DNA from 3 places in the Marinobacter sp. BSs20148 genome. Region 2 is predicted to be linked to each of the others. Evidence: predicted binding sites of a transcription regulator. Region 2 holds the regulator's gene; each other region holds the start of a gene.
The links. Region 2 encodes sigma-54, which starts transcription at its own class of promoters, with help from an activator protein. Its sites were predicted from a motif close to ANTGGCATNNANNTTGCTNT; they were not measured.
Positions count from the first base shown of each region.

Region 1: a site for sigma-54 is predicted at 5,919-5,938, ahead of MRBBS_RS04210 (pilin). Genes of this name have one in related genera too.
Region 3: a site for sigma-54 is predicted at 4,146-4,165, ahead of MRBBS_RS14285 (sigma 54-interacting transcriptional regulator). Genes of this name have one in related genera too.

Region 1 is NC_018268.1:924,589-936,869, forward strand. Features, by position in the region: gene tsaA (tRNA (N6-threonylcarbamoyladenosine(37)-N6)-methyltransferase TrmO) at 1-115, opposite strand, end outside; gene MRBBS_RS04185 (hypothetical protein) at 121-1,230, opposite strand; gene coaE (dephospho-CoA kinase) at 1,202-1,810, opposite strand; gene MRBBS_RS04195 (prepilin peptidase) at 1,867-2,742, opposite strand; gene MRBBS_RS04200 (type II secretion system F family protein) at 2,746-3,966, opposite strand; gene pilB (type IV-A pilus assembly ATPase PilB) at 3,969-5,684, opposite strand; gene MRBBS_RS04210 (pilin) at 5,990-6,457, shown strand; gene MRBBS_RS04215 (sulfatase-like hydrolase/transferase) at 6,597-8,033, shown strand; gene MRBBS_RS04220 (serine hydrolase domain-containing protein) at 8,301-9,509, shown strand; gene MRBBS_RS04225 (pilin) at 9,643-10,077, shown strand; gene MRBBS_RS04230 (antibiotic biosynthesis monooxygenase family protein) at 10,358-10,675, shown strand; gene MRBBS_RS04235 (hypothetical protein) at 10,696-10,962, opposite strand; gene MRBBS_RS04240 (DUF2784 domain-containing protein) at 11,045-11,497, shown strand; gene MRBBS_RS04245 (histidine phosphatase family protein) at 11,607-12,194, opposite strand.
Region 2 is NC_018268.1:2,851,968-2,864,248, reverse strand. Features, by position in the region: gene MRBBS_RS13000 (carbon-nitrogen hydrolase family protein) at 1-711, shown strand, start outside; gene yjgA (ribosome biogenesis factor YjgA) at 752-1,276, opposite strand; gene mgtE (magnesium transporter) at 1,360-2,721, opposite strand; gene MRBBS_RS12985 (HPr family phosphocarrier protein) at 2,783-3,052, opposite strand; gene rapZ (RNase adapter RapZ) at 3,060-3,944, opposite strand; gene ptsN (PTS IIA-like nitrogen regulatory protein PtsN) at 3,997-4,464, opposite strand; gene hpf (ribosome hibernation promoting factor) at 4,550-4,849, opposite strand; gene MRBBS_RS12965 (RNA polymerase factor sigma-54) at 4,893-6,485, opposite strand; gene lptB (LPS export ABC transporter ATP-binding protein) at 6,655-7,380, opposite strand; gene lptA (lipopolysaccharide transport periplasmic protein LptA) at 7,358-7,945, opposite strand; gene lptC (LPS export ABC transporter periplasmic protein LptC) at 7,929-8,546, opposite strand; gene MRBBS_RS12945 (KdsC family phosphatase) at 8,543-9,151, opposite strand; gene MRBBS_RS12940 (KpsF/GutQ family sugar-phosphate isomerase) at 9,151-10,131, opposite strand; gene MRBBS_RS12935 (ABC transporter ATP-binding protein) at 10,367-11,176, shown strand; gene mlaE (lipid asymmetry maintenance ABC transporter permease subunit MlaE) at 11,173-11,955, shown strand; gene mlaD (outer membrane lipid asymmetry maintenance protein MlaD) at 11,983-12,281, shown strand, end outside.
Region 3 is NC_018268.1:3,130,400-3,137,699, reverse strand. Features, by position in the region: gene MRBBS_RS14300 (hypothetical protein) at 1-181, shown strand, start outside; gene MRBBS_RS18700 (hypothetical protein) at 382-1,161, shown strand; gene MRBBS_RS14290 (FKBP-type peptidyl-prolyl cis-trans isomerase) at 1,403-1,882, shown strand; gene MRBBS_RS20285 (hypothetical protein) at 1,895-2,029, shown strand; gene MRBBS_RS14285 (sigma 54-interacting transcriptional regulator) at 2,127-4,067, opposite strand; gene MRBBS_RS14275 (ABC transporter substrate-binding protein) at 4,445-5,872, shown strand; gene ntrB (nitrate ABC transporter permease) at 5,875-6,702, shown strand; gene MRBBS_RS14265 (ABC transporter ATP-binding protein) at 6,757-7,300, shown strand, end outside.

The DNA of each region.
Region 1 (12,281 bases), 1.9 Mb from region 2:
GGGTTAAGCCCGGCTGCCGCGGCACGCCGAACTTGTCGGCAAAGCAGGAGCGAGTGATGGCAATCGGAGTCAGAGTCAGTGCTTCAGTGGCATCTTTTTCGTTATGGCGAGGCATAAGGGTTAGTTGCGTCGAACAATGTTGCCAGAAAAATACATCTCCAGCCGCAAAACCAGCGAGCTATCGTCTTTAAACGAATTGTCTCGTGCAAACTGCAGTGCAGGAATAACCTCTCCGAACAACCAATCGCCGTACATACGATAGCGCCAGGTAATGTCGGCAAAGGCTTCCGTGGTCCGCCAACTGGGCTGGCTTTCACCCAGTACACCAATACGGGGCGTAAGCACCGCACGGTTATTCATCCGTTTGCTTACACTGAACACTTGGGCCGCCACAAACTCCCTGTCACTGTGCACCCACTCCAGCTCGGATGAGTTTATAAACTCCCAGCCCTTACCTAAATCGTGCCGCGCCTCAAACCAGCTGCGCGAACCCCAGCCGTTTTGATGGTAATAATAAAAACGCTGTTGAGCCAGCAAGCCCCAGTCGCCAGATGGCTGCCAGTTCTTGCGCACTGTGGCGCGCCAGAAAGCATCGGGGGGTAAGTGCAGGCGCGCGCCAAAATCATTGGAGAAATTAATCGAGTCACCCACCTGGCCCAAAAACCGGAGAGCACCCGTGGTACCGGTTGAAGAGCGTTCCGGTTCCGTAAGCTGACGGTCGCGCTGTCGCTCTGCCAGCGGAATCAGCTCTTCGCTTTCGCTTTCAATGACCAGTCTCAGCTTTTTGCGGGCGGTGGGTATGTCCAACCGAAAGCGCGCCTCTGGCTCAAAATTCAGCACGGTACCGGCACGGGTTTCGGTGGCAAAGCTTAGGCGCAAATAACTTTCGTTCAACGGTAGGCTATGACTTTCGCCGGACAGGGTTCGGTCTGCCCACTGCCCCAGCTGTCCCATACGCTCCCCCTGAGTGCGCTCCTGCAACAGCACCCAGTTGCTGAAGTTCAGCCAATAAGAGTCTTCCGGCTCGGCCCAGTAGTCCTCTGGGGCGAAGTCGTAAAAGTTGCTGGGTAACGCCTGCGGGGCAAGGTGCTGGGGAATAGATCGTTGGTGAAATTGTATTGAGGGTTCCAGTGCACAGGCTGCAGGCGCTGTAAGTACTGCAGCAATAGTAAAGAAACCAGCACCAAACACTTGGCGCCGGTTAATGGCCAAATTCCACCAGCAGCGCATTGTGGGCGTCTCGCACCTGTTGGCGCACGTTGTCTTTGGTGCCGCCGTTATCAATAATCAGGTCGGCCTTTTCAAGCCGCTGCTGGCGCGGAATCTGTGCGGCAATGATGCGTTCAACCTGGTCCCGTGGGTTGTTGTCCCGCGCCATGGTGCGCTGTATTTGCACGCTCTCTGGGCTGTCTATAACAATTACTCGCTCGGTCATGGTGTGCTGAACCGTTTCAAACAGCAGCGGCGACACGAGCAATACGTAAGGCAAGTTGTAGTCTTCGGGCTTTAACTGGCGTTCCAAATCCGCGTGGATAATGGGGTGTATCAACGCTTCCAGCCACCGACGCTCGTCGGCGTTGTCAAACACCAGCTTACGCAAAGCTGCGCGATTCAGCGCGCCACCAGACATCAGAATGTCGTGACCAAAATGCTCGGCAATCAGCTCCAGCGCTCGGGTGCCGGGTTCTACCGCCTGGCGGGCGACATCGTCTGCGTCTATCCAATGCACGCCAAAGGCGCCAAAGAGGCTGGCAACCATCGATTTTCCTGATCCAATACCACCGGTCAGCCCCACAATTTTGGGTGCCATACGCGCGCCTACTCCTTTTGTAACCAAGCCTATATAACCAGACTTATAACCCAAGCCTATACACCAAGAAAGCGGAACCACACACTCACAATTTCATCACCAAACCATAAGCACAGCAAGCCGGCTGTGGCTAAATAAGGCCCAAATGGCATGGGTACCTCTCGGCCTTGCTGTTTGAACACCATCAAGGCTATACCAACGGCTGCGCCCACAACAGAGGATAACAGAATAACCGCCGGCAATAACGTCCAACCCAGCCAGGCGCCCAACGCTGCCAGCAGCTTGAAATCGCCGTAGCCCATGCCTTCCTTGCCGGTAACCAGTTTGAACAGCCAGTAAACTGACCAGAGAGCCAGGTAGCCCACTATGGCGCCCCAGAATGCTTCGTCAAAAGGCACCAGCTGGCCAAAGTAATTCACCATCAGCCCTAACCAAAGCAGGGGCAGGGTTATGGAGTCTGGCAGCAGTTGAGTATCAAAATCAATCATCGTCAGCGCCACCAGCGCCCACACCAGCAATAACGCCCAAAGCGCCGCAGGCGTTGGTCCCAGCAGGTACACGGTAAGTACTGAGAACACCGCTGTCGTTAACTCAATAATCGGGTAGCGCGCTGAAATCGGTTCGCTGCAATTGGCGCATTTGCCTTTCAGCACCAGGTAGCTGATGACCGGTACATTCTGCCAGGCGCGAATACCGTGGCCGCAGTGGGGGCAGGTAGACGCTGGCTTTGACAGGCTCAACACCTTCGCCGGTTCCCGCTTGGCCCCCGGCACTTCCAGCAGCTCTTCACACTGGCAGCGCCACTCCTGCTGCATCATCGCCGGCAGGCGAAAAATAACGACGTTCAGAAAACTGCCGATGCACAAAGACACAAATGCAACCATGGTGTAAAGCAACCAGGGTGTATCCAGAAGAATGCTTAAATCAACCATGAATTACCCAACAACCTGGCCCATTTGGAAGATCGGCAGGTACATGGCGATAATCAAACCACCCACCAGCACGCCCAACACCGACATGATCATTGGCTCCATCAGCGCAGTCAGGTTGTCTACCATGTCATCCACTACGGCTTCGTAGTGCTCGGCCACTTTTTCCAGCATTTCGTCCAGATTACCAGATTCCTCGCCAATCGCCGTCAGCTGAACCGCCATCACCGGAAACACGTCCTGCGCCCGCATAGAGGCTTGAAGCTGGGTGCCGCCGGAAACGTCATTGCGAATGCGCATGATGGCATCGCGATAAACCGCGTTGCCGGTAGCGCCCGCAACGGATTCAAGAGCATCTACAAGGGGAACACCGGCTGCGAACGTTGTTGATAACACCCGGCCAAACTTCGCGACGGCAGATTTGTCCAGAATTTCACCCATAACCGGCACTTTCAGCACATATTTGTCGACAATGTCTGAAAACTTCTGTGACCGCCGTTTTGACTCTTTGAATAAAACAATGGTGCCGACAATGCCTAGTAGCACTACGAACCACCATGTCTGCATCCATTCTGACAGGCGAACCACCATCTGGGTAAACACTGGCAGCTCTGCACCAAACCCGTTAAAAAGCGATTCAAATTGCGGAACTACTTTTACCAGCAATATGGCTGTTACCACGATCGCAACTACCACAACGGCGATCGGGTAAGTCATTGCTTTTTTTACTTTTTTCTTCAGAATTTCTGTTTTTTCCATATAAGTGGCGATACGGTCGAGCATTTTCTCGAGCGCACCGGCCTTTTCGCCGGAATCCACCAGGTTGCAGTACAAGTCGTCAAATTGGCGGGGGTGTTTACGCAACGATCCGGCGAAGCTGTTACCAGAAGCAATGTCGTTCCGAACCGACATCACCAGTTCCTGTAGGCCTTTGTTTTCCAATCCATCGGCCACAATGTCAAAGCTTTGCACCAGGGGTACACCGGCTTTCATCATGGTGGCCAGTTGTCGGGTGAGCATGGCAATGTCAAAGGGAGTGATTTTTTTGCTGCCACCGAACAACGGCTTGGATTTCTTTTTCACCTTGTCTGGAACTATGCCTTGCTTGCGTAACTGGGCTTTGGCCAAAGCCACGCTTACGCCAGACAGCTCACCCTTGGCTTTGTTGCCGCGGCGATCTTTGCCTTCCCATACATAGGATTCTAGTTTATTCGCTTTTTGGGCCATGCTTAATCCTTGGTCACGCGGTTGGCTTCTTCAAGGCTGGTCAAACCCTCAATCACCTTTAACAGGGCGGATTGGCGCAGGGTCCGAAAGCCTTCAGCCTGAGCTGCTTTTGCAATCTTGATAGAACTGGCTTCTTCCATAATCATGTTGGCCAGCTGCTCGGTTACTTTCACCACCTCGTAAATGCCGACGCGGCCTTTATACCCATTAGTGCATTTATCACAGCCCTTCGGGTGGTACAACGTGAACCCGGTTGCAATTTGTTCAGTTGAGAACCCTTCGGCTAAAAGGACGTCTTTCGGGATGCTTCCAGCCTGTTTGCAGCTGCAAAGTCGCCGGCCCAGGCGCTGGGCAATAATCAGGCTAACAGATGTGGCAATGTTAAACGCCGGCACGCCCATGTTCATCATGCGGGTTAAGGTTTCGGCGGCGCTGTTGGTGTGCAACGTGGACAACACAAGGTGACCGGTTTGTGCCGCTTTGATGGCAATGTTAGCGGTTTCCAGGTCCCGAATCTCGCCCACCATGATAACGTCAGGGTCTTGCCGCAAAAACGCTCTTAGCGCTTCGGCAAAGCCAAGCCCTACCTTGTTGTTCACGTTGACCTGATTTACGCCTTCCAGGTTAATTTCCGCCGGGTCTTCCGCCGTGGAAATATTGCGCTCGTCAGTGTTTAGAATATTCAAGCCAGTATACAACGATACGGTTTTACCGGAACCGGTGGGGCCCGTCACCAGAATCATACCTTGGGGCTGCGCCAGGGCGTCCATATACAGCTTCTTCTGATCTTCTTCATACCCAAGCGCATCAATGCCCAGCTTGGCTTGGCTGGGGTCCAGAATTCGCAGTACGATTTTTTCCCCCCACAGCGTGGGCAGTGTGTTCACCCGAAAGTCGATGGCCTTGGTTTTGGATAACCTCATCTTTATGCGGCCGTCTTGTGGCAAACGTCGCTCGGAAATGTCCAACTGTGCCATGATCTTTATTCGCGCAGATATTTTCGGTGCCAGCTTTATAGAGGGTCGCGACATTTCTTTCAAAATGCCGTCGGTGCGAAAGCGTACGCGGTAAGTTTTCTCGTAAGGTTCAAAGTGAACGTCTGACGAGCCTCCGCGAATGGCATCCAGCAGCATCTTATTCACATACTTCACGATGGGCGCATCGTCTATTTCTGCAACTACAACGGCGCCGTCATCCTCGTTTCCATCCGCGCCTTCTGTTTCTATACCTTCAAGGTCTGTATCACCCAAGTCGCCCATGGAGCTTTCACTGGACGCCAGGTGCTTTTCGATAGCTGCGCGCAGCTTGGCGTCGTCCACCAGAATCGCATCGGTACTTAAGCCGGTGTTGAACTTGATCTCGTCCAGAGCCTGAATGTTGGTGGGGTCGCTCACCGCAATAAACAGCCGGTTGCCACGCTTATAAAGAGGCAGGGCGTTGTGCTTGCGCAGCAGTTTTTCGTCCACCAGCTTGTCTGGCATCGCCTCTGGCAAAAACGCATCCAGGTCCAGCACTGAAATACCAAACTCCATAGCCGCCGAAAACGCCAACGCCGAGCTGTTTGCCAGCTTGTGCTGTGTCAGGTAGGTGATCAGCGGAATACGGTTCTGAGAAGCCTGAAAAAAGGCGTCTTTGGCCGCGGATTCATCCAGCAGGCCGTCGCTTACAAAGCGCCGTGCCAGACCCGTTAAGGTGATGTTGCTTGTGTTTGTTGTCATAGATTAGGGCGCTGCAGCCTGATGGTTGGGGTGCGAGTAATGACGAAGGTTGAGTTTAGATGGGTGTGGGCGGTTTGGGAAGGCTGGGGTGGGGCAGGCTATGCAGGTTGGTAGTGACAAAAATTGTCAGGTTTTGACGCGGAGTGGTGGGGTTTTTGTATTCTGACCAATGAGTGTCAGTTCATGAAAGGCAGTAATGAGCTGATTTTGTTTAATATTTTATGAAATGTGATAATTGGCACGGCTTCTGCATTGTGTTGGTCAGGGTATAAAGAGTTTCAATCGATAACGACGAAGGTGGTTTTATGAGAAATATGCAAATGAAACATGGTCAGCAGGGTTTTACACTGATCGAACTGATGATTGTTGTCGCTATTATTGGTATTTTGGCGGCGATTGCAATTCCGCAGTATCAGGATTATATCGCTCGCTCGCAGGTTTCTCGCGTAATGAGTGAAACTGGTTCGATCCGAACCGCAGTAGAAAACTGCATGATGAATGGTATTGTAGAGGCCGACTGCAATTTTGGTTGGACTGATAGCAATCTGCTTGGTGTCAACCTTCAAGGGGACGGCAGTGCTGCAGGTCTGGTTGCAACAATCGGAACAGATAATACTGCCAGTCTTGCCGCAACCTTCGGTGGTAATTCCTCCTCGGCTATTAGTACCAATACGCTTACTTGGGCTCGCGATGACGAAGGATCATGGTCGTGCAGCACTACCGCTGTAGCGAAGTATCAGCCAGCAGGTTGTGGAACTCTCGGAGGCAGCTGATCAATTTTCTCGTCAGAAGCGCCAATGAGAATTGGCGTTTTTTTTGGATCTCTTTACGCTAGCTTAGAGTTAACAGGTTGGCCTCACGGACCATTTTTCAGTATTAAGCATTCTAGTCATAAATAATTGGTGGAGAAGTATGGACGCTGAAATTAAGTCTGGAGACTTTTCTGGTCGAAGTTCTGTTCGTTTTATTCGACGATTATTTATCGATTCATTTTTTATCGTTATCCTCCCAAATATTTTTTTCTTTGCGACGGCAAATTACTTCTCGCTAAATCGCCCCTTGATAAATTTCGACTATGTAATAGTAGTTTTTCTATTTTTGTTGGGATATCGTGTTATTGGTTTAATTGCCGTAGTTGTTGCGTTCTTTTTTGACATTCTCTTTCTCCTTGGTCAAATATTACCTGTTCTCAGGGTCTTAGACGTTTTTTATCTGTTTAGTTTTATCGGCGTTACGCCTGTCGCTTACCAGATGCTATTTGCTATTGGGGCAGCTGCTCTCCTGATCAACGTGGTTGGGTTAATGCGTTTCTCTCGGCGCGGTATTGAAGTGCCAACGATGGTAGTGATAAATGCTGTCGTTTTTATTTATATATCTACGCTTTTCTTAGGTACCGAGTCTAACAATCGCATCTGGCGAGTCACGGAAGTGTCTCTGGTCTCGAGCCTGACTGTCCTGAATCTGGACCTGCGTCGCGCAGGTTTTATTGAAAATTTCAACGTGGATCCCAAACCTTTAAGCCCAGCGGCGTATGTTGGCAAAACACAAGCTTGGCTGGCAAAGCCCATTGAAATCCCAGACAAGGTTTTGCTCATCTTGAGTGAATCCTGGGGGGTCACGGACAAACCGATTCGTGATGCGTTGCTGAAACCTTTTGAGGGTATTCGTCAGGGGGTGAATGACTATCAAGCAGGGACGCTAGAATTCTCAGGTGTGACGGTTGAGGCAGAATTAAGAGAGCTGTGTGGGCTCACAACCAGTCACTTCAATCTGAGCAAGATAGAGAGCGGATTTGAGCGCTGCCTGCCTAACCTTCTCAAGGAGTCTGGTTATAAAACGGTGGGCATTCATGGCGCTGTTGGTTTGATGTACGACCGGGCTCTTTGGTACCCGAGGGCGGGGTTTGAGCAAACTTTATTTTTTGAAACGCAGGAGTGGGATCGTCGTTGCTACTCATTTCCCGGCGCTTGTGATTTTGAAATTGCCGCGGGGCTTAGTGGGATGTTTGCAGATGAGTCGAGAGTTTTTCTCTACTGGCTTACATTGAACTCTCACGCATTTTACGATGAACGGGATATCGTTTACGACGTGTTCGATTGTGGTATTCACGGCATTCCTCTTGAGTCTCAAACATGTCGAAACTTGAAGATACATGCTCAATACTTTTTCAGACTTGCGGAGGCACTTAGCGCCCCCGAATTTGATGGTTTCTCTGTACTTATTGTGGGTGACCATTCACCGCCGATTATGAATCGCGAAGAAAAGATGGCTTACTTTAAGGACGACTCGGTACCTTGGGTGAGCTTTGAGGTTGGTCAGTCTGCGGAAAAAGATGATGTTGCCCGTTAGAGCGATGCGATCTTCGAAAAGCCTATGCTTTTTATTAAAGGCGATTTTTCTATTTTCATTAACGTTGGCTTCTATCGCAGGTTCAAGTGTCAGTATTGAGCAAGTCTTTCCGGTTAAGCGTATTGCTCATGCTGTCGGCTCTGTAGACGAAATTTCGTGTCTGAATTCAATCGGAGATTCAATCGTGGACAGGCACGAAGGCGTGGCCCAATCATGGACAGGCACGAAGGCGTGGCCTGATGTCCGAAGGCCTAGAGGTTTTGACCGGTGGTCATAAATAGAAATAATGCACAGAAAAAATCTCGATCCAAAGATTTCTTTTTGATCTTTGCGCTAGTAACTCTCGTCACCGGTATTTCTCATTTTGTCATCACCAATCCTCTAGGGCCCTCACGGCTTTTTTATTATATAGAGGCTCCGTTAATTCAATGGAGCACTAGGTGTAGTTCGGGCGCTCCAGACTGGTTGTCAGGATTGCAGCGCTTTGCTACCCGCAATATGGGGGCACCTGCCAGTCAATTAGCTTTTATTACCCCGGAAGGACAACTGCACCATTGTGAAACGGGCTGGAAAGATAGCATTTTCGGGGACAAACCTTTGCAACCAGATACTCGGTTCCGTTTCGCCAGTACAACCAAAACCGTAAGCGCCATTGCAGTAATCGACCTTATTAATCAGGGAGCGCTATCACTTGATGATAAAATCGTTGATATACTGAGCCTTACTGATAATCTCAAGGATTCTAAGGTAGGTGATATTACTGTTGGCCATTTGTTGTCTCATAGGGCGGGATGGGACAGGAGGCTTACGCAAGATGCGATGTTCATGATGGATGTGAAGCCTTGGTGCCCTTACAGCCCAGAGACACTGACTCAAACCAGCTTACTTACTGCGCCTGGCGAAGCAGAGGCATACTCGAATGCTGGATACTGTCTGTTAGGTTTGGCTATTGAAAAGGCAACTGGCGAACCATTCAGAGAGTACATGAGTGAGCATTTTGCCTTTCCAGCCAGTTCACTCGCCTTTATCGACGGACCGTATATGGTCGATGAGGTCGTTTATGACACCCGGAATGAGAATTTTTATACCAAGAACTACTTTAAAAATTTCGATTTCAATGCACTCTCTTCGTCTGCAGGCCTTTCGGGAAGTGCCTCAGACTTGGCGATACTGGTAAAAAAATCTCTGGAAAACGGGCCGTTAACCATCCTAGATGGTGATATGAATAACACCTGCGACCCTTCGGTAATCCAGGAATGTTACGGCTTTGGGGTCTACCGCTACCAACTAACCCCTGAAACTATGCCGTTATTTATCCATGGAGGTAAATTGCCAGGAGCTACGTCTGCAGTCATTGTGGATCCGAGAGGAGGGGTGCTCGTTTGGCTTGGCGCAGGTGCTATTAGGCCAGGGAGTAGTTCGTTGCAAGAATTTTACGATTATATTCGGGAAGATCTTGTTCGATATTATCAGTAATCATTTGCTCTATGTTGTCATGCAAATAGAACGGACTGAATGAAAAGTTCTAAAAATAGAGGACACTTACTGAGGTGGTTGGCCTGAAGTTTGCCTAAAATTTACTATGTCTACTAATTGTGTCTCCTTAAATATGAAAAATAATAGCGGTTTTACTCTAATAGAGCTCATGATCGTGGTTGCCATTATTGGCATATTAGCCGCGATAGCTATCCCGTCATATCAAGGTTATGTCATAAAAGCGCAAGTAAACCGGGCTGTTAGCGAACTAGCTAGTTTTAAATCACCGTTCGAGGTGCAAGTGGCCTCAAGTTCTGGCGCATCAAATGATGATATTGGTTACAATCCCTCAAACCTCACTACTGGAACTGCTCTTGCCAATATCAGTATCATAAATGCTGACAGTTCTGGTCACATTGAGGTGACCATGGGTGACAAAGCGCACCCATTCCTGGCAGATGTGATCCTGAGATTTGAGCGCACAGCCGCTGGCGTATGGGAGTGTGTGGTAGATAGCAGCGCCGCTTCCAATTGGAAGGCGTCTTATATGCCGCCGGGATGCAGTTAAAAGGCTAGAGGGTGATCATGGACAGGCACAACGAATATATTGATTGATCAGATGCTTAAAAAGAAGGCCCGCGGATTCGTCCTTGGGCCTTTTTGCTGTTCTGCGTATAAGGGGCGTTATGGTCAGCCGGTGCAACGGCCTCGATTTGTCATGATCAGTGATCTTTCTTTATCCGTATTGCCAATCTGATCATGGATGCGAATCTGATCATGGACAGGCACAGCGCAATACGCGCAGTTTACTCATCGGAGTGGCATAGTCAGTACAAGGGGGATCGAGCATGAAATACATCTTCGAGATTCCTATCAAAGAAGGCTATACAGCCGAAGATTACGCGGAGGCGTGGCTGCGGGCGAGTGAGTTGATTCAGCGAGCGCCGGGCGCATGTGGTACGGAGTTGCACCGTATGATCGGGGATCCAGACAGGCTCATCGCTATTGCGCAATGGGAAAACAAGGCCAGCCGGGATGCGATGGAATTACAGCACAATCCTGACGTGGCTGAGATTGTCCGCAGTGCTGCGGCTTTCTGTGAAATCCGGCCCATTGGTGAGTTTGAAGACCCGGAACGGGTGGTTAACCCGTCTACTGGCCACTGAGCAGTTGATCATGGCTAGGTTCAAGCCGCTCTTCGCCGACGACAGCGATAATCGTTGTAGGTTGTTTCGAACTGCGTAGCTCGCTCGCACCAACGGTCTGGGTCGAGGTTGAGGCGCTTTAAAATCGGCAGCATGTTCTCTTCAATAGTGCCGCGCTTGTCTTCACGTGCGATGCGCCCGGTGTAATCAACCAGCGTAAGGTAATCCTCGAACCCGAATAGAATGCCGCGTTGGAAGCCTTTACGGATATCGGATACGCTGACTTGCTGTGTTCGTGGTTTTGGCATAATTGACTCCCTGTCATTTTGGCTTATACCGTTGGCATGTTTGTACGGTGCTGTATAAATAACTGCATATCTAGTTTTGACCTTGGACAGCCACACAGGCCCCCAAACAGGCGCATTAGGAGGCTTTATCGACTTCAGTACGCTGTATTCTTTTGCCGCTGACGCGATACTTATCACGCATGTATTGTTCGTGGCTTTTGTCGTTTTCGGGTTGATGCTGGTTTATGCAGGCTTTTTTCTGAAGTGGCAGTGGGTGAGGAATGTGTGGTTCCGTAGCGTGCACCTGGTTGCAATCGGCGTTGTGGTTTTGCAGTCCTGGTTTGGTTTCATTTGCCCGCTTACAACCTGGGAAATGGGTCTGCGGGCGAGGGCAGGTCAAGCTGTTTACGATGGTTCTTTCATAGCCCATTGGCTGCATCAGTTTTTATATTTCCAAGCGCCGCCGTGGGTCTTTATTGCCTGCTATACCGCTTTTGGTGGGCTGGTGTTGCTCAGCTGGTTTCTGGTTCGGCCAAACCCTGCCTCTCGAAATTGATATTCGTAGACAGGCACTCTCCACATGCTCTCCACACGCTCTTCACAGAGGGGCTATAGAAATCGACCTAGTTATAAACGTTTTGCTAGAAAGCGCTGGATTCGAAGGGTCATTTCGAAGGCGATACGCGTGCCAATACCCTGGGATTTTCTGACAGCGGCAGTGAAATGATGACGCCCTCGTTTGACGACGGGGACACCCTCGCCAATGCGGTAATGTTCACTTGGTGCGACACCATAATTATTGGCTTTCCCGGCGCCATCGCATTCACTTGTTCAATAGTCTGCTGGGTTTGCAGGCTGCGATCACCACGCCCTTGAAAGAACGAGTTTAACGACGGCCACTCGGTTACTGGGCCCATGCCCATCCCATTCGCCGTATCCATGCACCGGCACCATTGGCTGCTAAACACCCGGGCTTCATTGATACCTAGTGCCGCCAGAAAAGGCTGCCACGCCCGCGCCTGACTGCGACCCTCTGCGTTCAGATTGCGTTGGGTGCTGCAGTCCTCCAGTTGAAAAGACTCCGGATCGCCAAAACCAGGCGCTAATGCATGACGGAGCACCAACAGCGCCTTGCCTTCCTTCAATGCCTGCCAGGCAATATTTTCGTCGGGAGTAGCGTTAGTAGCCGCTGTTGGCCCGGACGTCAGCGTTAGCATCGCTGTTATAAGTAGGCAGCGTATAATTCGCTTCATTTGGTTTTTCCACCGTACAGCAATCATGGCCTGAACAGGCACCGCTCAGGATAGTTACTTCAGATTATGGACAGGCACAGCAATCTG
Region 2 (12,281 bases):
CCGGAAAACTTCGCAGTGCTGGCCAGCGACCAAATGCTTCCCTGCGGGCAGCAGGAGGCTGGTAGCGAAAGCATTATTCGAACTTTTCTAGCACAACAGGCGAAAACCCTGAAGGTTTGGATTGTAGGCGGTTCATTGCCGTTGGCTCTGCGCCCGGATGGGTCGGTCATTGCTGATCGGGTGCGAGCCAGTTGCCTGGTGTTCAATGACCGGGGCGACGAAGTGGCGCGCTATGACAAAATCCACCTGTTTGATGCCCAGGTGGACGATGCTCACGGCCAATACCGCGAGTCGGATACCTTCGAAGCGGGGGACCAGGTGGTCACCGTGGACACGCCAGCCGGGCGCCTGGGACTGGCGGTTTGTTATGACCTTCGCTTTCCGGAGCTGTTCCGCGCGCTGCGTGATAAAGGCGCTGACTGGGTATGCCTGCCCAGCGCCTTTACCTGGAAAACCGGAAATGCCCACTGGCACGCGCTGATTAGGGCGCGTGCCATTGAAAATCAGCTATACGTAGTGGCGGCCGGGCAAGGCGGGCACAACAGCAGTCAGCGCCGCACCTACGGCCACAGTCTGATTTGCGACCCCTGGGGCAGTGTACTGGCTGAGGTCAACGAGGACGGCCCCGGGATGGTGACCGCAGCTTTGGACAAACACTGGCTGGATCAGCTGCGCCAGCAAATGCCGGTATGGAGTCATCGCCGCCTGTAACGGCCGTTACGCAAGCGGTTGGAACCGCTTGCGTAACGGCTTACATTTGCTCGTTGGCGTCAATGCACTCGCGCAGGTAGCGGAACAGTTTTCGGCCGTGGCTGGCGCTTTGCGGCTTCTGCACTTCATTGCGGGCATTTCGTGCCAAATTGCGCAAATGCTGGATATCCGAATCCGGGCAGTGGCTCAAAAACTCGCCAATAATGCTATCGCCCTCGGTGATGATACGGTCGCGCCAGCGTTCAGCCAGGTGATGGCGGCGTGTGTGCTCTACACTGCCCGCGGAGAACGCGGTGATAGCGGCCTGCAGTGCTTCGGGGTCAGGCTCCTGACGGATGATCTTGCCAATGTATTGCAGGTGCCGGCGCTTGGCTTCGTTTTGGCGAATGCGGACCGATTCGTCGATGGCGCGGCGCAGCGTGTCGCTGATTTGCAGGCTATCGAGCTGCTCATGGTTTAGCTCCAGCATTTGCTTGCCCATGCTTTGCAGCGCGTGCATCTCGCGCTTGAGCTGGGACTTGCTGGGGCCGTCGTATTCAAACTCTTCTTCGTTATGATCAATCATTAGATTACCGGTTACTTAGGTGTAAAAAGCTATTCAGATGTAAAAATTTAGTTAGATGTAAAGAGCATCGAGATGTAAAAAGCTCAGGCATAAAAAAGAGTCGCCAGGCCCAGAAAGGACACAAACCCGACAACGTCGGTGACGGTGGTTAGGATCACACCGCCGGCCAGTGCAGGGTCAATATTACGCGACTTCAGAAACAACGGTAACACGGTGCCCACCAGGGCTGCAGCGACAAGGTTTATCACCAGAGCTGCGGCAATAATAGCGCCCAGCATAATGTCCCCGAACCACAGGGTCGCCGCGCCGGCCACCACCAACGCCCAGAGCACGCCGTTCATTACACTCACCAGAAACTCGCGGTTTAACAACCAGCCTACATTGGCGCTGCTGATCTGACCAACGGCCATACCGCGGATGACCAGTGTCAGGGTCTGGCTGCCGGCAATGCCGCCCATACTGGCCACAATGGGCATCAGCACCGCCAGTGCCACAACCTTGGTGATGGTCTCTTCAAACAGACCGATCACGCCAGAGGCGATAAACGCGGTCATTAAATTAATGCCCAGCCAAACCGCGCGCCTGCGCGAGGTTTTCCATACCGGCGCAAAGGTATCTTCATCGTCATCCAAACCCGCCATCCGCATCAGCGAGTGATCAGCATCCTCGCGGATAACATCGACCACGTCATCGATGGTGATGCGGCCCAGCAGTTTGCCATTTTCGGCGACCACCGGCGCCGAGATCAGGTCATAGCGCTCAAACAGGATGGCAACCTTGGTATCTGACAAAGTCACAGGGATGGGCTCAATATCGGTGTCCATCACTTCACGCACGGTGGCGGCAGGGTTCGATACTAGCAAGGAAGTAACCGGGAGCATGCCGATAAATTCATCGCGACGGCTGACCACAATCAGGCTGTCGGTCATGGGTGGCAGGGTGCGGTGGCGGCGCAGATAACGCAGCACCACGTCAATGCTGATGTCCGGGCGCACCGTAATGGTGTCGGTGTTCATTAAACCGCCGGCGGTGTCTTCGGGGTACGACAGTACCTCCTCCACACGCTGGCGGTCTTGTTCGTCCATGGTGTTCAGAACTTCCTGAATCACCGTGTCGGGGAGCTGTTGAAGCAAGTCGGCCAGATCGTCCGACTCAAAGTCTTCAATCAGATCAGCCAGCTCCTGAGCGCTGAATTTGCTTAGGAAATCGCCCCGAATGTCTTCGTTTAGATACTGAAGGACTTCGCCTTCAAGTTGTTTGTCGACCAGATTCCACAGCAGCGACCGTTGCCGCGGGGGCGATGATTCCAGCAGGTGGGCGATATCACTGGGGCTGAGGCCGCCATTGAGGATGCGTGCGACTTGTTTCAGGGCGCCACTGTCCAGCGCTTCGCCTAATGAGCGAAGTCGCTGGCGTGCCTGGCTTTTTTCCAGAATATCGGTCATGGCTTATCCGCGGTCAGAAAACGGCTGTATTATAGCGGACTTGCAGGCGCTGCGTGAGCGACTACTCGCCCTCGCCAAAGTAATCATTGATCAGTTCTGTCAGCGCGATAATGGCCTGTTGCTCGTCTTCACCGTCGGCAATCAGTTCAACTTCCGTGCCCTGGCTGGCGGCCAGCATCATTACCTGCATGATGTTTTTTGCATCCACTTCACGGCCTTTTCCAGCGATTCTGACCTTGCTTTGGTGGGCAGACGCTGTGGCCACCAGTTTGGCCGTTGCGCGGGCGTGCAGACCCAGTTTGTTGATGATAAACAGCTGGCGGCGGATCATGGTTGAATCAGGCGTCCTGTACGGTTTTCAGGTGCAGTAGTTCGGAGTGACGTACTTGCACGTTATTGCTGTGCTGGCGGAAGTGGGCGCCCATTTGCTCGCAGACGTAAACCGAGCGATGCTGGCCGCCGGTGCAGCCAATGGAAATAGTCATGTAGCTGCGGTTGCTGTCGGCAAATGCCGGTAGCCACGAGGTCAGAAAAGCGATGATTTCCTGCACCATTTTTGCGCTCATGGGTTCGTTTTCCAAAAACTTGATCACCGGTTGGTCCATGCCGGTAAACTTGCGCAGAGAGGTGTCCCAGTGGGGATTGGGCAGGCAACGCACGTCAAATACGTAGTCTGAATCAACCGGTACGCCGTGCTTGAAACCGAATGACTGGAACAGCAGCGCCAGTTCTTGGTCTTTGCGGCCGACCACCCGCTGTTTGACCATGTCCCGCAAATCGTACATGCCCATGCCAGTGGTGTTGATGTAAAGGTCAGCCAGATTCGACAAGGGTTCCAGCAGTTTTTTTTCCGAGCTGATGGCTTCGCGCAATGACGTGTGATCGTCGCTCAGTGGGTGCTTGCGTCGGGTAGCATGAAAGCGTTGCAGTAGAGATTGCTCGTCGGCGTCTAAAAATATGATTTCAGCACTGATGCCTGTGTCCTTCAGGCGTCGGTGAATATCTTCGAAATTGGCCAGCTCACCGGACAGGTTGCGCGCGTCTATGCTCACCGCCATTTTGTGCAGGCGGCCGGCGGGCTCTTGTGCGGCCGCTTCTCTGGTCAGCGGGAACAGCAGGCCAATGGGTAGGTTGTCGATGCAGTAAAAACCCAGATCTTCAAGAACGTGCAAGGCGGTACTTTTACCCGATCCGGAACGGCCGCTAACAATAATCAGTTTCATCGTCAATAACCCTTTGATTGCGAACGGTCGAAGTGGATCAGGCCAAGACAGACTAGCGTCCGGAGGTCATGCGCTGAAATAGGGTAATGGCATCTTCCGACTGGCGCAGGCGGTCACAAAAAGCCCGATCGTTGAATTTTTCTGCAAGCTGACTAAGCAGCTCAAGATGCTCGCTGGTGGCTTCTTTTGGTACAACCAGAGCAAACACCAAATCTACCGGCTGGTTGTCAATTGCATCGAAGTCCACGCTCTCGCTAAGGGTGACGAGCAGGCCAATAACGTGCTCCAGGCCTTCCAGGCGGCAGTGAGGAATGGCGATGCCCTGGCCGATCCCGGTGGACCCCAGGCGCTCGCGGGCAATCAGATTGCTGAATATCTGAGTGTCGCCCAAGGTGGCGTTATGCAGGTGAATCTGCTCTGCAATAAACTCAAGAACCCTTTTCTTGCTGGACGCTGGCACGTTGCAAAGTGTCAGTTCCGGGGCAAGGATGGTTTCTATTGTCAGGGATGTCTCGCTCATGGGTCGACGGTACTTCCATTAAAAAAAAGGCTGCGGCATGGTGCCATGCCGCAGCGCGTGAAGCGTTTACGCGTTGTATCCGGTGTTAGTTACCGTGCATCCGGGATACTTGCTTTTCTTTGTGCTTGAGAATCTGGCGGTCCAGTTTGTCCACCAGAGCGTCAATAGCTGCGTACATGTCTTCGCTTTCTGCCTTAGCGTGCAATTCGCCACCACTAATATTTACGGTAGCTTCGGCTATCTGGCGCAATTTTTCCACCTGTAGAGTCACATTGGTGTTACTTATCTGGTCGAAGTGGCGCTCCAGGCGCTGGAACTTTTCGTTCACGTACTCTTTGAGTGCTTCGGTCAGTTCGACATGATGGCCAGAAATATTGAGTTGCATAGGCTTCTCCTGCTATCGCATGGGTGTTGTTAGGTCGGTGTTGCTACACCAGTCGCTTTCTTTCGTTCGATGGAGGTATTTGCAGTGCCTCCCGGTATTTGGCCACGGTACGCCGCGCCACTTGGATTCCCTGTTCCCCAAGCATGGCGGCAATCTTGCTGTCGCTCAACGGTTTTTTGGAGGTTTCGACGGCTATCAGTTTTTTTATCATGGCGCGGATGGCGGTTGAAGAACATTCTCCGCCAGCATCGGTACTGACATGGCTTGAGAAAAAATATTTGAGCTCAAAAATGCCGCGAGGTGTGTGCATGAACTTCTGGGTGGTTACCCGGGAGATGGTAGATTCATGCATTTCTACGGCTTGGGCGATTTCCGAAAGGATCAGCGGCTTCATAGCTTCTTCCCCCTGGTCTAGAAAACCCTGTTGGTATTCCACAATACGGGTAGCCACTTTTAGCAGCGTTTCGTTGCGGCTTTGCAGACTTTTGATGAACCATTTAGCCTCTTGTAACTGATCCCGCATGTAGGTGTTGTCAGCGCTGCTATCGGCACGCTTTATCAATGAAGCATAGCTGGCATTGACACGAATGCGCGGTGCAATTTCTGGGTTCAACTCTACCCGCCAGCGCTCGTTGCGCTTGTACACAATCACGTCTGGAATTACGTAGTCCGGTTCGGTTTGGTCAATCACATTGCCGGGGCGCGGGTTCAGGCTGGTAATCAGCGCCAGTACCTGTTTTAGCTGGTCTTCTTTGAGGCGGCTACGGCGCAGCAGTTGGGCGTAGTCACGGTTGCCCAGCAGGCTGATGTAGTGGGTGATGACCATGCGCGCCTGAGAAACCCAAGGGGTGTCTGGTGGCATCTGGTTCAGCTGGATTAGAAGGCATTCCTGCAAGTCGCGACCAAACACACCGGGTGGGTCAAAAAACTGCAGGCGTCGTAGTACCGCTTCCAGTTCATCCAGTTCCAGAGGGTCGTCGTCATGCTCGTCCTGCAGGCCGGTATAAATCTCGGCCAGCGAGCTGGTCAGGTAGCCGCGTTCGTCAACAGCGTCCATCAGGGCGTGAGCAACGGCGCGGTCGCGTTCCGTCATGGTGGTCAGGTTTAGCTGCCACTCCAGGTGATCGCGCAGGGTTTCAGTGGGCGAGTTGCGGGTTTCAAAATCGTAGTCGTTATCGTCGCCATTACTGCTGGCCGGCGCCGGCGCAGATTGGTACACGTCGTCCCAGGCCGTATCTACCGGCAGGTCGTCTGGCAAGGTATCGGGTATTTCATTTTCGCTGGCCCAGTCGGGACCGTTTTCGTTTTCGTCCCAGTCTTTGCTGGTGTCTGAAGATGTCTCTGCTGCGCTTTCAGCGGTGCCGTCCACCCCGCTATTTATCCCACTATCTATCCCACGATCGTCTGCACTGGAGTCCGTGTTTTGATCGTTGTTCGTGTCCGCGTGCGTGGATTCCTCGTCGCCGTGATCGTCGTCTTCCGGTGCTTCCAACATGGGGTTGGATTCCAGCGCCTGCTGGATTTCTTGTTGCAAGTCGAGGGTAGAAAGCTGTAACAGGCGAATCGCCTGCTGGAGCTGGGGCGTCATGGTCAGGCTCTGGCCCAGCTTGAGCTGCAAAGAAGCTTTCATTACCATTCTTGGAAATCCATTACTCGATCGGTTGGCGCGTGGCAGCCACTAAAAAAGGTTGGCTAACCGGGGTTTGCGTTCACAAGCAAGTTCTCTGCCGAGTCTACTAGAGTTCGCCGGGGAATCAACCGATTCACCTGTGGCGATGTCATCGCAAACCCACTTCTAAGGTTCATTACAACCGGAATTCGTTGCCTAGGTAGACCTCTTTGACTTGTTGATTGGCAAAAATTTCAGCGGAGCTGCCGGAAGCAATAATATGGCCGCCGGATACAATGTAGGCGTTTTCGCAGATGTCCAGCGTATCGCGCACGTTGTGGTCGGTGATCAATACGCCTATGCCTTTGTCGCGCAGGTGGCGAATGATTTGCTTGATGTCGCTAACCGAGATTGGGTCGACCCCGGCGAAGGGTTCGTCCAACAGAATAAAAGCGGGCTCCATAGCCAGAGCGCGAGCAATTTCTACCCGGCGACGCTCGCCCCCAGACAGTGCCATACCCATACTGTCGCGGATGTGATTGATGTGAAACTCGGCTAGCAATTCCTCTAACTTCGCGTCGCGTTCCGCCCGTTTCATACCTTTGCGGGTTTCCAGAATGGCCATGATATTGTCGCGCACGCTAAGTTTGCGGAACACCGAGGCTTCCTGGGGCAGATAGCCAATGCCTTTGCGGGCACGGCCGTGCATCGGCAGCGGGGTGATGTCCTGGTTATCGATCGTAATGCGGCCGTGGTCGGCCTGCACCAGCCCCACAATCATGTAAAAGCAGGTGGTTTTGCCGGCACCATTAGGGCCTAGCAGTCCGACGATTTCGCCGCTGCGAATTTCCAGCGAAACGTCAATCACCACTTTTTTCTGTTTGTAGCTTTTTGCCAGATTACTGGCTCTGAGAACGGCCATCGGACTCCTGCGTGCTGCGCGGCTGGATTGTCATTTCTACCCGGCCTGACCCGGAGCCTGCTTCGATGCTGCCTTGGGCAGTGACGACGCGGTTCACGGTATCGTAAAGAATCAGTTCACCGCGAAAAATATTGCCAGTTTGCCTGATCACTGCGTCGCGTTCAAAGGTCAGCTGCTTCTCGGCAGCAGACCAGGTTATGGTAAGGGCTTTTGCGTCGGTTTCCCCTTTTCCGTTGGCCGTGGGCTGAACGTAATGGGCCGGGGTGCCGGTGGCTTCAATGCGGTTAAGCCCATTTATGTCGCGGTAGAGCACCACCTCTTGAGCAAACAGCTTGGTATCGCCTTGCACCAGTTCAACATCGCCGGTGTAGGTTGCAACGCCTTTGGCATCGTCAAGCCTTGCTGAATTGGCGGCCACGTTGATGGGGATGTTGGAATCAAGATCAAAGGCCAAGCCTGGCGTGCTAACGAGTAAGGCCGCCAGCCCGACGCTAATGCCCAGCCTCATACCCAAGCCTGGTGCTCGGCGCCAAAAGGATGCGTTACGTTCAGTTGCCAGTTTCATAGCGTCCTTCCACCTGGGAATCAAGTTCCAGAATACGTTCATTGAGCCAGGCTTTCATGCCCGTGGCGTGGGTGGTGCCGGTGGCGTCAACGATTTCGACGGGGGCATCGGTGTACGCCATATTCGTGCGGTTATCCAGCGTCAATCTGGTCGTGCTCAAGGTGGCGCTGCGCTCACCAATCTGTCGGACAACGCGCACATCACCCTCAAGCTCCAGCTGGCTGTTGCCGTCGCGCAGTTTGCCGTGTTTGGCCGTAAGCTGCCAGGGTTCTGAACCGGGCTGGCCTTGGATTGTGGCCTGCGGTTCGGCCATGATGGCGTATCCGTTGGCCTCAAACTGCTCAATGCGAGGGCTGACAAACTGGATTTTGACGGTGCCTTGTTCGTCGTAAGAAGTGTACAGGGCGTCCACCACAAAGCTGTCGGGCTCGCGGTCACCGCGCAGTTCGCTGTCTTGTGTTGGCGTTGGCACTTCGTTGTCGCTGTGCCACAGCAGGGCAGCGGTGGCAATGAACGTGGCCAGAAGGGCCATCGTTTGCCACCTGGGGCGTTGTTCCGGCAACAGCGCAGCAAGCAGGCCGCCGCCTTTACCTAAAGTCATGGTGCGCTTCCCGCGTCGCGGACGGGCTCAATATAGGCTTCAAGATAGGGTGCAAGGGCCGTGTCGAGCTTGCCCTGGGACGCGAGAATCAGATCGCAGGCCTCGCGCACCGCGCCATCACCGCCGCGGCTTCGGGTGCAATAATCGGCGTGCTCCTGAAGCAGCCAATAGCCGTTGGGCACGGTAATGCCGAGGCCAGCGTAGCGAAGCGCTGGCAAATCCGGCAAATCGTCGCCCATATACGCAATATCACTGGCCGGGATGCCCAGCAGATCGACAATCTCCAGCAGTGCGGTGCGTTTGTCCTTGCGGCCTTGCAACAGGTGCGGGATACCCAGGTCAGTCATGCGTTTTTCGGTCAGTGGTGAACGCCTTCCGGTAATGACTGCGACCGCAATGCCTGCGGCCATCAGCTGCTTGAGTCCGAGCCCGTCGAGAATGTTGAAGGCTTTTAGCTCGTCACCGCTGGCACTGAAGTAAATTTTGCCATCGCTCATGATGCCATCCACATCTAGTGCAATCAGGCGAATGTTGGCTGCTTTGGCAAGCACGCTGGCCGGCCATTGCGGCCGGAAATTAGGGGTATCTTTTACAAGTGTGTCCATTAAATGACTCCCGCACGCAGCAGATCATGCATATTCAAGGCCCCCACCAGCTCACCGTGCTCACCGACCACTGGCAGGGCGCTGATCTTCATTTCTTCCATAATATTCAGAGCTTCTACTGCCAGTTGGTCGGCGCGAATGGTTTTGCCATTATGGGTCATCAGCTGTTCTATGGCGGTGGTGTGTACGTCTACATTTTTATCCAGGCTGCGGCGCAGGTCACCGTCAGTGAATACGCCTATCAGGAGGCCGTTACTGTCCACCACAGTGGTCATACCCAGGCCCTTGCGGGAAATTTCCAGTAGCGCACCGCTGAGGGTCGTACCTTCACTGACTACCGGAACGCTATCGCCACTGTGCATGATGTCTAGTACTCGCAGCAGCAGACGGCGGCCCAGGCGTCCCCCAGGGTGCGAAAACGCAAAGTCCTCGGCGCTAAAACCCCGCGCTTCCAACAGGGCAACGGCCAGGGCATCGCCCATTACCAATGTGGCGGTGGTACTTGATGTGGGTGCCAGGCCTAGTGGGCAGGCTTCTTTAAGTACGCTAACGTCCAGATTGGCCAATGCTTCCTGTGCCAGAATCGACTGCGGGTCACCAGTCATGCTGATCAGCGGCGTGCCCATGCGTTTCAACATTGGCAGCAGGGTGACCACTTCGTTGGTATTGCCGCTGTTGGAGATGGCGATTACCACGTCCTGGCTGGTAATCATGCCTAGATCACCGTGGCTGGCTTCACCAGGATGAACAAAAAAAGCCGGTGTGCCGGTGCTGGCCAGAGTGGCGGCAATTTTGTTGCCGATATGGCCAGATTTGCCCATACCGGTCACCACGACACGGCCGCGGCAAGCCATAATTGCCTGGCAGGCACGTGTGAATGATTCGCCAATACGCTGCTCAAGGCTGGTAATGGCATCGCGCTCGATGCGGATGGTGTTGAGCGCGGATTCTCGAAAATCCTTTGGCACTGGGTCTGTCATCCTGTTCCTGCTCTTTAAGTCTAATTCGGCTGATGGCCGAGATTTCGCCACTTGGGCTGTCATGAAGCGCCGCTTGGGCTGTCGTGAAACAGAGTATAACATTGGACAGCCGTGGGCTGTCTCTGAATGGGTTAAAACACGGCTGCGGCCAGTTCGCAAGGTGAAATTTTAGCCATAGCGGATTGAGCTTGAGTGCGTCTTGGCATAATGTAGCGGCTCTTTTAAGGGGTAGGTTATGGCAGAAGCTGCTTATATTTCCTTGGAAAACGTGGTTTTCTCGCGCTCTGGGCGGCGTGTTTTTGATGGCCTCAGTTTGCAAATTCCTCGTGGCAAGATCACTGCGATCATGGGCCCTAGTGGCACTGGGAAAACAACATTGTTGCGTCTAATTGGCGGACAGCTGAAGCCGGAGTCTGGCTCGGTTTTGGTTGACGGCCACAACATACCCAAGCTGCGGCGCGGTGCGCTGTTTCAGCTGCGGAAAAAGATGGGCATGCTGTTCCAAAGCGGGGCCTTGTTTACCGATGTGAGCGTGTACGAGAACGTAGCCTTCCCCCTGAGGGTACACACCAAACTGCCGGAAGACATGATTCGCGACATCGTTCTGATGAAGTTGGAAGCCGTGGGCCTGCGCGGCGCGCGCGACCTGATGCCCGCAGAGCTGTCCGGCGGCATGACGCGGCGAGTGGCACTGGCTCGCAGCATTGTGTTGGACCCAGAACTGATTATGTATGACGAACCCTTTGCCGGCCAAGACCCCATTGCCATGGGCGTGGTGGTGAAGCTTATCCGACAACTGAACATTGCCATGGGTCTGACCAGCGTGCTGGTGTCTCACGACGTGCCGGAATCACTCAGCATTTGTCACTACGCCTGTATTCTTTCTGACGGCAAGGTGATCGGCGCGGGCACGCCGGAACAATTGCGCGAGCACTCATCAGACAAGGTGCAGCAGTTCTTGCAGGGCAAGCCCGATGGCCCCGTACCTTTTCACTATCCGGCGCCAGAACGCGCCGTCGATTTCGGGCTGGGAGCAAAGCAATGATGGATGCGATCGCCCGCCTGGGCAAAAATACGCTGGATTTCCTGGCGTCTTTTGGGCGAGCCAGCCAGTTTTTGCTGGGCGCGCTGGCAGGCGTGCCAAAACCGGCGGTGGGCCTGCCACTGCTGTTGAAACAGATATATTCGGTTGGGGTGCTGTCACTGGTGATTGTGATGGTTTCCGGGCTGTTTATTGGGATGGTACTTGGGTTACAGGGCTACACGATTCTCAGCGACTTTGGCTCTGAGTCGGCCATTGGCCAGCTGATTGCCCTCACCCTGGTGCGCGAATTGGGGCCGGTGGTGACCGCGCTCTTGTTTGCTGGCCGCGCTGGGTCGGCGTTGACCGCAGAAATTGGCTTGATGAAAGCCACAGAGCAGCTTTCGAGCATGGAAATGATGGGCGTGGACCCTTTGCGCCGGGTGATAGCGCCGCGATTATGGGCGGGCTTTCTGAGCATGCCTATTCTGGCCCTGGTGTTTTCGATGGTGGGTATCCTTGGTGGTATGCTGGTGGGAGTGGAATGGCTGGGTGTGTTCGAAGGCTCGTTCTGGGGCAACATGCAGGCTTCGGTTGATTTTCGTGACGACGTACTAAACGGCGTCATAAAAAGTGTGGTGTTTGGCTTTGTGTGCGCCTGGATTGCGGTGTATCAAGGCTATGACTGTGTGCCAACATCCGCCGGCATCAGTTCGGCAACCACAAAAACTGTGGTGTATTCGTCGCTGGCCGTGCTTGGGCTGGACTTTATATTGACCGCCGTAATGTTCGGCAATTTCTGATGATCTGGAAATTAACAGGAGCCGGTGATGGCGCAAAGAACCATTGAAATAATTGTTGGATTGTTCGTGCTGGCAGGCATGGGTGCCATGATGTTTTTGGCACTGCAGGTCAGCGGTTTGTCATTGGCTGCGGCCGGCAGCACCTACACTGTGTATGCAGACTTTACCGATACTGGAGGCCTTGGGTCGCGGGGTAGAGTGTCAATGGCGGGCGTGCAGGTTGGTTCTATCGAGTCTATAGAGCTGGATCGAGACACGTTTAAGGCCCGTGTAACATTATCTATTAACTCCGATGTAAACAACATCCCTGCTGACAGCGCCGCGAT
Region 3 (7,300 bases), 280 kb from region 2:
ACACGTTGGCAGCTCTCTCGATAACCTGCTCGAGTCTGATGGTGCGCTTGAGCAAGTGGACGCTGGCCGGCTACTTGATGACAAAGATACTGGCGTGACAATGACCACTCTGATTAAAGCCGGGCTGGCTTTGGGAATGTCTTGGACGCTGCAGGCTGATAACGATTCAGAAAGAGCTTAACCCGCTTGGGAGTGCTAAATTTCTGAAGTTGTCTGATTCAGGTGTGGAATACTGGGCCTGATTTTTTGGCCCCGTTAAAGAAATGCCACAAGGACGCCCGTTAAATGGACTTTAACCTAATATTCCAGCCGTTGGTTGCGGTGCTCTGGAGAGTATTCGTTGTGCCTGTCCATGATCAGTTTATTTAGGAAACTGCATTGATGAAAGCCAGATTCTCAGCAACCCCGGTCGTGCTCGGGTTGGCATTGTGTGTGTTGTTCCCGTTATTTTTTATCGGAGGACCAGAATGGACGTCGGGGCCATTCCATCGGTCGGCGTGGAATCTTGGCCATCTCCTATTTTTCGGCCTGGTAGTCTTCACTTGGCAGGCGGTTTTTGGTGTCGGCGGACGGCGACAGTGGCTGCTGTTAAGTGCCGGAGTGTTCCTGGTGGGAGGGATCATCGAGCTGTTGCAAGATGGTCTGGGGCGGGAGGCCGACTGGCAGGATGTGTTCCGTAATATGCTGGGGGCCTGGCTGGTAATGATTTGGCGCCAGCCATCCCGGTCGGTTGCGCAGTGGCTCCCAGCAGCTGGGCTCTGGCCGCTGCGGGCGTTGCTGACTACCATTTTGGTATTTCAGATTGTTCCAGTGGCCGAGGTCGGCTTTCAGCAGTACCGGATGGCTCGACAACTGCCAGTGGTGTTCGAGCTTTATAACCCTGATGCCGTGCCGATTGCGATGACACTTCGAATAAACGATGCTGTCCATGAGCGCAGTGGCAATGCCTTCAACGACCGCTTCAATACTAGGTTAGTAGTTGAGCCAGGCTGGAATAACTACCGTATCGATTTGTCCAAAGTTGAATCAGCTCCTGCAGCCCGTCAGATGAATATGGCGGATCTCAAACGGTTGGGCTTTTTTGCGTCCGGTTTGGCAGCGCCACGAAGTGTGTTTTTGAGAGATCTTCGATTGAGCAGAGCTACATCAGAAATCCGTTAGCCCACTAAATTGTCAAGATAGAGTGGCTCGGCTGCTGAATGCTATGCTGAGTAGGAAGAGTAAACAGTTTTTAGGTGTGCTGGCGCGGAGGGGTGCCGTGGTCAGGTTTTGCATTTTGCTTCTGTCTTGTCCTTTCGTTGTAATCGCCTTGGTTTATTTCATCGCAATTCGAGCCATCACGGAAGGAATCAGCGCCGCCGCTGGTTATAATGACGTACTTTGAATCTTCACAGAGAACTCTATGCCAATCGAAAAGAATCAGGTGGTCTTGTTTCACTACAGTGTCAGCGATGACCAAAGCAAGGTTGTTGAAAACTCCCGTGGCGGCGAGCCGAACGTCTACTTGCATGGCCACGGTGGCATTATCCGGGGCCTGGAAGAAGCCCTGCAAGGTCGCGACGCTGGCGAAAGTTTCAGTGTCACCATCACGTCGGAAAAAGCCTACGGCCCGCGCAAAGCCGATTCCATACAACGTGTGCCGATCAAGCACTTGATCGGTGCCAAACGCTGGAAGCGGGGCATGGTCGCGCAGGTAAAAACCGAGCAGGGCCAGCGCCACGTGATCGTTGTTAAGGTTGGCCTCAAGTTTGCTGATATCGACAACAACCATCCGATGGCCGGTAAAACCCTGACCTTTGATGTCGACATCATCGAGGTACGTGCCGCCAGTCCGGAAGAGATAGCCCACGGTCACGCGCATGGGCCGGGTGGGCATCATTGAAGGGAGACAAGCTTGGTCACTTTTGTGATTTACGCCATCTGGTTTGGTGTGGCTTTGAACCTCGCCGCTCTGGCTCAGCGTGACGATGTGAGTGCCACGATAACGCCTTCGTTTGCGGCGAGCTTGCCTTGGCAAATATCCGGATAGATCTCTGCCAGACCACTCAAGCCTTCCACTGTCCTTTGATTGAAACTATTTTTTTGGACTGCATTGTGCGTGCGTAAGCCGGATCATCCGACCAGTTTCAGGCGTTGGATTCCGGCGGCGTTGTTTTGAAGCGTGCCGGGTTGATGTTGAGCTTTTTGAGTCTCGACGACAAAGTCGTTGGCTTCATACCAACCATTGCAGCTGCGCCGTCAGCACCAGAAACTCGCCCGGCGGTGGCCGTGAGCGCCCGAACCAGATTATTCCTCTCCAGGGTCTGGATGTCTTTGTCCGTCATGACTTCAGTGCCTGAATGGCGTGCTGGCGGTTGCTCGTCTTCAGGCGCTGATAATCCACCCTGATCCCGGCCCGTCAGATCAAAATCCAGATATCGGTCAGCGGTGATCACCTGGCGCTCGATGACGTTCTCGAGCTCTCTGACGTTACCGGGCCAGTGATAGGCTTTAAGGGTCTCAACGTCCGAGATCCGAAGGGTCAGGTGAGGGCGATTGAACCGCACGCAGGCCCGCTCAAGAAACTCCTGAGCAAGAAGCGGAATGTCTTCGATGCGCTGCCGGAGAGGAACCGATTCGATGGGGAACACGTTGAGCCGGAAGTAGAGGTCTTCCCGAAACTGTTTTTCTCTAACCTCGGTTTTCAGATCCCTGTTGGTCGCGGCTATGACTCGAACGCTGACGGACCGGGTGTGGTTCTCGCCCACCCGCTCAAATTGCTGGTCCTGAAGCACCCGCAAGAGCTTGCCCTGCAGCTCGAGGGGAATCTCACCCACTTCATCTAGGAACAGGGTGCCGCCGTCCGCCAGTTCAAAGCGTCCGACGCGATCGCTGACGGCACCGGTAAACGCACCTCTGGTGTGGCCGAAAAACTCACTTTCAAACAGGTCTTTTGGAATCGCCGCACAGTTGACTCGAATCAGCGGTCGGTCCCGGCGGTCGCTGGCCTGATGAATGGCTCGCGCAATCAACTCTTTTCCAGTGCCGGATTCGCCGGTGATCAGCACGTTGGCATCGGTGGGCGCCACCAGCCCGATCCTGCGCATAATGCTTTTAAGGGCATCGCTTTGCCCGACAATCTCGTGGAAATGATACTCCCCACTCAGCTCCTCTTGTAGATACGCGTTCTCGATTTCCAGTTTGTGTTTCAGGCTTTCGACTTCCTCGAGGGCTTGATGAAGTTCCTGCTGCGCTTCTTTGCGCTGGGACACGTCACGGAAAACCACCACAGCGCCTACCGGATGACCTCCGTCCATAATCGGCGTGCTGGTGTATTCGACTGGAAAGCCTGAGCCGTCTTTGCGCCAGAACCAGTCCTCGTCGATGCTGTGAACACTACCATCCCGGAACGCAGCGTAAATCGGACAGTCCTTGAGCGGAAATAGCGAGCCGTCCTCGTGGGAGTGGTGAACGACGCGATGAATGACTCGCCCCATTAGCTCGTCGCCCCGCCACCCCAGCATGCGTTCGCCTGCAGGGTTCAAAAAGGTTGTCCTGCCTTCCGCGTCGACGCCATAAATGCCTTCACCCACCGCATGTAAAATGAGCTGGTTTGCCCGCTCCATATCCTTGAACAACTCTGCGACGCGTCGCCACTCCAGCAGGCCACCCCGGTGGTAGTGATTGGTTTCGTGGCGCTCCCGGAGCGTGCGCAGCAGCTGCCAGTCGCGCAGCAGCAACAGTACCTGCTGCTCTTCAGCCTCTCCGGCTCTGGCTGCGGAGATCTCAAGCTCTACTGTGCGGCCGTTTCGATGTTTCAAATGGAAGTCGCGGCTCCAGGCGGTACCTCTGAACAGGGTTTCTTGGGTGAAGGCAATCAGCAGCGGGCGCTGACCGTCAAACAGGCGTGTGCAGGATGTGCCTGTCAGGTTGCCCCGTTTGGTGCCGAGCATACGGGCAAAGGAACTGTTCACCGTAATGATGACATCTCTAGCAGCATCAACCAGCAACGCAGGTTCTGGCAGGTGATCAACCCAATGAACATCCGGGGGGGGGTATGACAGGGCGAGGGGGTGGGACGATGACATGCTGGCTCCTGAATCTCAGAGTAAAGGCGATGGCGACTTGCACAGCAATGTCCAATGTGAATTTGCAATGCCAAAACTGATTCAAGACTCGTGCCACTTCACGAAAACTCGTGAATATGGTCACGAAAAGTCGTTAGAAACGAAATTTCGTGAATTTATGTTTGCGATGATTTTTTGAAAAGTATAATAAAAACAGTGTTTTAATCTAATTTATGAACTTGGCGCGAACCATGCATTCCTGACATCCAGCCGATCGTGGACAGGAGATCGAAAACATCTGATCTGATTGCCCTGTAGCTACAGCGCACCTTGAAGGTGCAGACGAACGCACAGCAGGCGCTGAAAAAGTGCCTACACCAGTTTTGGGAGAGAATTCGATGACGATCAAGAGCCTTGGAAATCCATTCGACGGGGATAAATCCCTGACTCACTCGAAGCAATGCGGTTGCCCTAAGTGTAAGAGCACTGATACGAGAGCCAATGTTGACGTTAAATCACCGATTCTGACCGGCCGCGCTCAACAAGATCTCGTGGCTGACGGTAATGATTCTGAAGCGATGCTGGATCGCGCTATTGAAAGCGCTGTGGTGCGGTCTGTGTTCGGCCATAACGACCACAGCCGTCGCAGCTTTATGAAGATGATGGGCGCCGGCAGCGCCGCTGCATTAATTGCTAGCGTGTTCCCGATGGAAAAGGCTAAGGCAGCCGTGAAGGAGTCCATGGGCAAGCTTGAGAAGTCCAAGCTGAATGTCGGCTTTGTTCCGATTACCTGCGCCACTCCGATCATCATGGCTTCCCCGCTCGGTTTTTATGAAAAATATGGCCTCGACGTCACCATCACCAAGACGGCTGGCTGGGCAGTGGCAAGGGACAAGTCCCTGGCTGGAGAATACGACGCGTCGCACATGCTTACACCCATGCCCCTCGCGATGAGCATGGGTGTCGGATCGACCCCGGAGCCCTACATCATGCCGGCCGTGGAAAACATCAACGGCCAGGCCATCGTGCTGCATAACGATCACAAGGACAAACGCGATCCCAAACAGTGGAAAGGCTTCAAATTTGGTGTTCCATTTGAATACTCGATGCACAACTTCCTGCTGCGTTACTACCTGGCAGAGAACGGCATCGATCCCGACAAAGATGTTCAGATTCGAGTGGTTCCGCCACCCGAGATGGTTGCCAACCTCCGTGCGGGTAACCTCGATGGCTACCTCTCACCAGATCCTTTCAACCAGCGTGCGGTGTGGGAAAAAGTCGGCTTCATTCACATGCTGACCAAAGACATCTGGGACGGTCACCCTTGCTGTGCCTTTGCCTGCAGCCAGAAGTTTGCGACTCAGAACCCGAACACCTACGGCGCTCTGCTGCGCGCCATCCTGGACGCCACTCAGTATTCGAACAATCACGATAACCGCAAGGAAATTGCAGCGGCTATCGCACCCAAGAATTACTTGAATCAGCCGGTTCAGGTCATTGAACAGGTGTTGACAGGCTATTACGCCGATGGCCTTGGCGAGATCAAGAACGTGCCGGATCGCATCGACTTCGATCCGTTCCCCTGGCACTCCATGGGCGTATGGATTCTGACCCAGATGAAGCGTTGGGGTTATGTGGAAGGCGACCTGGACTATAAGGGCATTGCCGAGCAGGTTTACCTAGCGGGTGAGACTGGCAAGATAATGGCCGAAATGGGCATGCCCGTCCCGGACAATACCTATAAAAAGCACGTCATCATGGGTAAGACCTTTGATCCTGACAAAGCTGAAGAGTACACCCGAAGCTTTGCCATCGGGAGAGTTTAACCGTGGCTTCGCTGAACGTCAGAGCGGCATTGCTGTCGATCTCGTTTCTCATTCTGGTGCTGGGCTTGTGGGAGATGTCGACCCAGCCGCCGAAAGCCCAGGGAAACATGACCGAGTATGAAATGTTGATGGGTGGTGTGGAACAGGAATCTCGTGTTCCGCCACCTTCAGCGGTTATTAAACTCGCATGGGAGGAGTTATCTGACCCTTTCTACGATGCGGGTCCGAATGACAAGGGCATCGGTATCCAGTTGGCCTACTCGGTCTCCCGGGTACTGGCAGGGTTTGTGGCAGCCATGGCGATTGCCTTGCCTGTCGGCTTTCTGATCGGCATGTCGCCGCTGATGTATAAGGCATTGAATCCTTATATTCAGTTGCTCAGGCCGATCTCACCGCTGGCATGGATGCCGTTGGCCCTTTTCATCATTCAGGATTCGAATGCCTCGGCCATCTTTGTGATCTTTATCTGTTCCATCTGGCCCATGCTTCTGAACACGGCCTTTGGCGTCGCCAATGTCCGGCAGGACTGGATCAACGTGGCGCGGACCCATGAACTGGGCAACATACGAACCGCACTGACAGTTATTCTGCCGGCCGCGGCGCCTACGATCCTGACGGGCATGCGCATCTCTATTGGTATTGCGTGGCTGGTTATCGTGGCAGCCGAAATGTTGGTGGGTGGTACAGGCATCGGTTACTACGTCTGGAACGAGTGGAACAATCTGGATCTGACCGCCGTTATCTTCTCGATTGTGATGATCGGTATCGTCGGCATGATTCTGGATATGGTGCTCGGCAAGGCCCAGAAGCTAGCGGAATACACAGAGTGAGGAGTCCGGCGCCGCTTCCCGGCGCCGGATTAATCCTCCGGATGGAGACCTGTTATGAATAAGTCATTTCTAGAAGTCGACGGTCTGTCCAAAGTTTATCCGGACGGCCAGGGCGGCGGACTGACTGTTTTTGAGGATATTAGTTTCGCTCTCGAAAAAGGCGAGTTCGTCTGCATCATCGGTCACTCGGGATGCGGCAAATCGACGATTCTAAACGTTCTGGCCGGTCTGGATGAGGCGACCTCCGGCAACATTGTCATGAACGGAAAGGAAGTAAAGGGACCAAGTCTGGATCGCGGCGTGGTGTTTCAGAATTACAGTCTGCTGCCTTGGAAAACCACGCTCAAAAACATTGTGTTTGCGGTCCGGGCGCGCTGGCCTTCCTGGTCTAAAGAGCAGGTTCGTGAACACAGTGAGCGATATCTTAAAATGGTCGGTCTGGACCACGCTCTGGAGCGCAAGCCCTCGCAGCTGTCCGGTGGTATGCGTCAGCGGGTGAGTATTGCCCGCGCGTTTGCGACGCAACCGGACCTGCTGCTGCTGGACGAGCCGTTTGGTGCGCTGGACGCGCTGACCCGTGGTGTGATTCAGGATGAGC